3 regions of the Bacillus sp. MT94 genome follow, and region 1 is predicted to be linked to each of the others. Evidence: riboswitches for the same ligand, from Rfam matches in the RefSeq annotation. Region 1 holds a riboswitch; each other region holds the start of a gene.

Evidence for each region. A riboswitch is a leader RNA that binds a small molecule or an ion and turns the genes downstream of it on or off. The one in region 1 is predicted to bind lysine.
Region 2: linked by a shared signal. The riboswitch ahead of lysA (diaminopimelate decarboxylase) and the one ahead of AC1Q51_RS14535 (amino acid permease) in region 1 are both predicted to bind lysine.
Region 3: linked by a shared signal. The riboswitch ahead of AC1Q51_RS00325 (aspartate kinase) and the one ahead of AC1Q51_RS14535 (amino acid permease) in region 1 are both predicted to bind lysine.

Annotation. Positions count from the first base shown of each region.
Region 1 covers NZ_JBXAEZ010000003.1:558,056-560,332, reverse strand. The annotation lists gene AC1Q51_RS14535 (amino acid permease) at 1-1,149, opposite strand, end outside; lysine riboswitch at 1,297-1,478, opposite strand; partial or broken gene AC1Q51_RS14530 (glutamate racemase) at 1,588-1,827, shown strand; gene AC1Q51_RS14525 (DUF3626 domain-containing protein) at 1,940-2,277, shown strand, end outside.
Region 2 covers NZ_JBXAEZ010000003.1:36,830-39,106, forward strand. The annotation lists gene lysA (diaminopimelate decarboxylase) at 1-766, opposite strand, end outside; lysine riboswitch at 947-1,128, opposite strand; gene AC1Q51_RS11865 (DUF3888 domain-containing protein) at 1,218-1,613, opposite strand; gene AC1Q51_RS11870 (LTA synthase family protein) at 1,868-2,277, shown strand, end outside.
Region 3 covers NZ_JBXAEZ010000001.1:73,859-76,135, reverse strand. The annotation lists partial or broken gene AC1Q51_RS00335 (DUF4166 domain-containing protein) at 1-167, opposite strand, end outside; partial or broken gene AC1Q51_RS00330 (hypothetical protein) at 110-388, opposite strand; lysine riboswitch at 580-766, shown strand; gene AC1Q51_RS00325 (aspartate kinase) at 969-2,198, shown strand.

The sequences.
Region 1 (2,277 bases):
CAGTGTTGATACGGTAATAACGAATGTATAAGCTTCCGCAATGGTTCCTGATAATGTTGAGAATAGGAACACTTGCGACATAATGTTTGTTAATCGTAATGAGTAAATTGGACTTCCTTTTTTGTTTGTTTTCGTGAAGAAGGAAGGGAAGAAACCTTCTTTTGCTGCTTGATAAGGTACTTCTGAGCTTAATAAAATCCAGCCTAAGATAGAACCGAACAGGGAAGTAAGAGCAAGTAATGCCATCAGTTTCCCACCGCCATGACCCATTGCAGCGTTTAATGCATCTGCTAATGGACGTTCAGAAGCTTGTAATTTATCAACGTGAAGTACACCCATTGTTAAAATTGTAATTCCTAAGTAAATCGCAACTGTAATAAGTAATCCCGCAACTGTTGCACGTTTTACCGTTTTTGGAGAAACAGCACGGTTTGATAAAAGAACGGCTGATTCAATTCCGATAAACGCCCAAAGCGTTGTAAGAGCCGCTAAATTTACTTGTGAAAGAAGACCGTGTGATGCACCTGATTTATCGATCATCGGTGTGTACCATTGTCCAAATTTAGAAGCTTCGAATGCAAATAACGTAACGACGATGAATAAAAGGAATCCAGTTACTTTCGTTGTTGTTGCTAAGAAGTTTAGTTTTCCAGCTCCGCTTACACCATTTGTTAATATAATATGAGTTCCCCAAAGTAAGATGGAACAAATCGTAAATGTAATTAGTTTTCCGACTTCTATGTTAAAAGAACCGATTGAAAATAGCAGTCGCGTATCTTTCATAATTGGGAAGAAGAGTGATAAATATCCCGCAAATGATGTAATGATGGCAACGTTACTTGCCCAGTTTGCAACCCAATATCCCCATACCATACTGAAACCAGCCATTTTTTTCTTTTTTGGTGTTGAGAATAAAGCATATGCATGACTTTGTGGTCCTGTCGTTAAATCAGGACGACGAATTGCTAAATTACCGAAAACAAGAGCTAGCATTAAAACACCAAATCCTGTTGTTAACCAAGCTAAAGTGACACCGAGTGGGCTTGCTGTTTGTGCCAACGTACTTGGCACCATGAAAATACCAGCGCCAACCATGTTACCGACAACGAAAGCTGTTAGTACCCAAAAGCCCCATTTTTTTTGTTGCATAGAAAATACCTCCAAAGTTAGTATAACCAAGTCAAGCGAGGAGATATGTATGTCTTCCTGAGTCAGGAAGAGAAGTCCCAAACAAAACAAAAAAAGCACGTAATCTGCCGCTACATGCTTTCTATCTTATAAGAAACCCACGACATACCTCTCGATAGCTCTCCACAAACGAAACGTTTGTGACAGTTCTGCACTTATTAAATGCAGACCCAGCAAGCGTGCATGGTGGACACGACTTACTTCGGCAACCATTCCTTTCTCATTCCTTCATCAATGCCACTACATCTCCTGAAATGATACTCTTAATGATTGCAACCTCTACCTCACCGAGATACGAATGAGGATTTAAATATTAAATTAACGTCTTTAAGAGTAACAAATGTATTTTTATACGTCAATGGATATAGTAATAATCAGATTATAGAGAAGAGTTTGTGATTAAAAAGGGGGTTAGGAGAAGATGTAACGATTATTAGTTCTGCAGAAGAAACAGCGATAGAGTTAAGTACCATTTTACAGCACAAAGGAATTTTGTCTGACAATCTGAATCCGAAGCATCGTTTTTTTACAACGGGATCTGTTTTATCATTTGAACATATTGCTGAGCGATGGCTAGGATATCACATTTCTGTAGAATGTGTGGATTTACCCGTAAAGAATGCTCGTATCTGTAATTAGACTGTATTAAAGTACTTTTTGTTCAATAAATTAGGTTAGTTGCATAAGAAGGAAAAAATGCACTTTTAATTGAAAGGATTAAGGTCATTTCAATTAAAGGGGAGATTGGATTATGGAATTATCAAGATCTCAATTATTTGCTTTAGAATATATTTCAAAATATGCAGAGAACGAAAAACGTAGGGCTAAAGCAACGATTAATCATATACTTAAAATGTCTAATATTACAGATGAAATATTTGAAGAAGCTGTCGCTAATTTAAAATCTCATGCAAGGATTGCTTTACACTTTCATCCAGACAGACTAGATTCGAATATGAAAAGAGTTGCTGAAGCACTGTTTGAGCAAGGAGTATATAAAAGTCAATTTGAAACGTTGCTATCTAATGGAAGCGTATCTGCTTACCCTGGTGGTGAACGTGACCTTTGGGAAAAGAGAATATTTGGAGG
Region 2 (2,277 bases), 520 kb from region 1:
ACTCTGTGTAGCGTATTCCAAATCCCCCGCCTACATTTAACACTTTTACTACATAGTTTGTTTGCTCTCTCACTTCTTCTAAAAATTGGCGAAGAACTTCAATCGCTCGAACAAAGCCAGCTGTTTCAAATATTTGCGATCCGATATGTGAATGAATCCCTAGCACATTATAATTAGATTTTTGTAAAGCAAATCCAATTGCCTGCATCGCTTGACCGTTTGAAACGCCAAATCCAAATTTCGAATCATCTTGGCCTGTTGTAATATATTCATGTGTGTGCGCCTCTACTCCAGGCGTTACACGAATTAATATGTTCACAAACTTTCCATGTTGCATCGCTAAATCGTGTAAAACTTCTAATTCAAAGAAATTATCTACGACAAAACAACCGATATTCGCCTGAAGAGCCATCACTATCTCTTCTTCTGTTTTATTATTTCCATGAAAATGAATACGTGATGCTGGAAATCCTGCTTGGAGCGCAGTATATAATTCTCCTCCAGAAACAACGTCTAATGACATATTCTCTTCACGAGCTACTCGGCACATCTCCATGCACAAGAACGCCTTGCTTGCATATGCTACTTGATAAGAGAAACCACTTTCTTTAAAAGCACGATGAAATGCTCGGCATTTTCCTCGAATAGACTCTTCATCGTATACATAAAGTGGTGTTCCGTATTGCTTTGCTAGCTGCGTCGTATCGCACCCTCCAATTTCTAAGTGTCCTTGCCCATTAATTCGGCTTGTGCCGTGTAAATACATTTAAATTCCTCCCTTATTTCCTCTAAAACTCATAACCCCAATCTTCTATTCATTGCAGCACGCTTTTAGATAGACAAAAAACGCGCGGAACAATGTTCACACGCGTTTCTTATTAGGAAAAATATATATTGAAAAAATAAACGAGTTGTTATCTCCTCAAAATAAGAAACCGCATCAACATCTCCAAATAGCTCTCCATAAAATAAATCTTATGACAGTACTACATTTATTCAATGTAGTCCCAATATATGAATAAGATGGTTATTCTTATATTTCGGCAATAGTCCCTTTCAGCCTATGATCACAGATTCCATGAAATCTCCCATAGCTTACTCTTTCCTATCGCGGCCTCTACCTTTGAGAGTAGATGAGGTAAGTCTATTTAATTTTCAAACATCTAATTGTTGCTATTAACAATACCAAAGGACCATTTTATTTGTCAAACAATTTTTTATATTGTTTTTTTACAGTTTAATTTTGTATCATTTGGTAAGCGCTTTACTGAAATCTTTGTCACTTCCCATTCGCCTTCTTCGTTATTAAATGTAATCGTTACCTTCTCAAATGGGGGAGCAATTTTCCCAGCAACACGTTCATACTTTGTCACTTCAATACTTGCTTGAAATAAATATGTACCGCTATACATTTTTTTTAAACTAATAATTTTAGGACATTGATACGGTTTCAAACTTCCATATTGTTTTTCAATTGCTTTATTTATTTTTGGAAATAAAACAGAATAAAGTGCATCTTCCATAAGAGGTGCATCATATTGAGCTATTGACACACTCGGTGAGGTAAAAAGTATAACACTACTACATGCTATAAAATATAATAATTTTCGCATTATAACCTCCGTATTATCACGCGATTCTTTCTGCGTACGATAATTATCATACATAGAAATTCTGTTTTATTGTCTCCCACCACTCTTTTTCTACTCGATTATTATAAAAAAGCCCACAACTCTCTTTTATTTTCGTATAATGATACTCATAGTATAATAATCATAATAACAAAGGACTGTTCGTATATATAAAATGAGTCGTTAAGCAAACTGACTCACAAGAACTGTCATGCTTTTTAGGAGAGGAGTATATTATGCTACAACATCTGTTTCCAAAACTGCGATTTGCACTCGTTGCAGTCGTTTTACTATGGATTAAAACATATATTGTGTACAAGCTAGCATTTGATATTAAAATTGATAATTTCTTTGAAGAATTCATGCTTTTTATTAATCCACTAGCTGCGTTACTTTTATTTTTCGGCTTAGCTTTACTTGCATCTAAGTACCGAAACCGAATTATAATTGGAATCAGTTTTATACTGTCATTTATTTTATTTGGAAACGCAATGTTTTATGGGTTCTATAACGATTTCGTTACTTTCCCGGTTTTATTCCAAACAAACAATATGGCTGATTTAGGGACAAGTATAAAAGAACTCTTTACGTACAAAACATTACTTTTATTTGCAGATGCAATTATTTTAATGTTTATTTCGCGTAA
Region 3 (2,277 bases), on a different contig from region 1:
CCAAACATATAAAACCATTGTTTCTTTGAAGAAATATGCATTGCCCCTAACTCATCGATATGAAAATGCAGTGTAGAAACGAGTAAATGTGGTTCGCCAAAATAATCTACAATTTCATTTTCGTTTCCATCCAATTGCATAACTGCGTTAAAATATCTTTTCTTATTTCACCTATTGATTCCCCTTCTCCAGCTATTTCAAGCCCAAATCCAATCTTTGTTTTATACAAAAACTTCTGTGGTTCTCCTTCTTTTTTCTCTAAATACGAAATTTCAGTAAAGCGAGCATCCCACTCTGTATGTATATCTGGTTCTTGCGTATATTCCCGTAATTTTCCCATCGTCGTGTTCATTTTTGTCGCAACATAAATAGGCTGTTTCCTTTTCATTCTCCCACCTCCTATGCACTATAAGTTTAATGTACATGCAATGAATTTATTTTGCTACATTTTTCACAAACTTCCTCAGAAAAAGAAAGAATTTTTAAAATATATATAAAACACTTGATTCCCCGAAAAATTTAAATTATTATAAAACAAATGTTACCAACAACTTCATAAATCAAACACTCTCGCCTAAAACGTGAGATAGAGGTTGCAATACTTATGAGTATTCTAATGGAGACACAGAGATGTCTATGAACTTAGATGAAAGGAAGTATTGCCGAAATTGATAAATTTCTCTGCATTTATCAATTGGGGCTGTTTTCGAATAGAAACAGAACTGTCATATGTACAGACGTGTATGTATGAAGAGCTATCTACAAAAAAGAGATATCATTTTTTATGATATTCCTTTTTTGGCGGTTTTTTTATTAGCTCCGTTTTCTGTTTCCCTTTTCCTGTAACAGCACCATCCTCACTTATTTGAGATGGTGTTTTTTGTTTGTCTTTCTGGTAACTACAGGAGTATTGGGATTTATATATTTCCTAATCTATTCTTAAAAATAGACGAAAGAAGGAATTTGCAATGGAAACAATTGTTCAAAAATTTGGTGGCACTTCTGTCGGAAGCGTCGAGCGCATTCAACATGTAGCAAATTTAATTATTGAAGAATATGAACGAGGTCATAGCGTTGTCTCTGTCGTTTCAGCAATGGGAAAAAGCACGGATGAACTTGTCGCACTCGCTAACGCAATTACAGAAAATCCAAGTAAACGCGAAATGGATATGCTTCTATCGACAGGAGAGCAAGTAACTATTTCATTATTAACAATGGCACTGCAAACAAAAGGCTATCGTGCAATTTCATTAACAGGATGGCAAGCTGGTATTACGACAGAATCTGTACATAGTAGTGCACGGATTACTGAAATTAATACAGATCGAATTCAGTCTTATCTTACTAAAGGCACGATTGTTATTGTAGCTGGTTTCCAAGGAGTCAGTGAAGATTTTGAAATTACAACGCTTGGACGAGGCGGTTCTGATACAACTGCTGTCGCATTAGCTGCTGCACTAAACGCAAAAAAATGTGATATTTACACAGATGTGACCGGCGTATATACGACGGATCCACGAGTTGTAAAAGATGCTTATAAATTAGATGAAATTTCTTATGACGAAATGTTAGAACTTGCAAACCTCGGTGCTGGTGTATTACACCCGCGTGCTGTTGAGTTTGCTAAAAATCATAATGTCATTTTAGAAGTTCGCTCAAGTATGGAACAAGAAAACGGAACAATTGTAAAAGGAGAATGTAACATGGAACAACAATCAATCGTTAAAGGTATTGCATTTGAAGATAATATTACACGCATCACAGTGAAAGGATTAGAACAAGGTTCACTTTCAACTGTTTTCTCTACATTAGCAGCGGCACATATTAATGTAGATATCATCATTCAAAGTATTACAAATGAAGGAACTGTTCATCTCTCCTTCTCCATCCATTCTAATGATTTAAGAGAAACATTAGAAGTATTGGAACAAAATCAAGAGGCACTTCACTATGAAGCAGTAGAATATGAAAATCATTTAGCAAAAGTATCAATCGTAGGATCTGGCATGGTATCTAACCCTGGTGTCGCTGCAAATATGTTTACTACTTTAAAAGAAGAAGATATTCATATTAAAATGGTAAGTACATCAGAAATTAAAGTGTCTGTCGTTATTGACCGCCTTCATTTAGTAACAGGTGTTGAGGCACTGCATCAATCATTTATGGCGAAAATTGAGCCTTTCGTGCAAATGAGCTAATTTGATATGTTCAGTAACACTTATAAAAAAATCATATTAATCTACTTCCTTCCTATTAAATAAAGGCTGTTCGTTAACA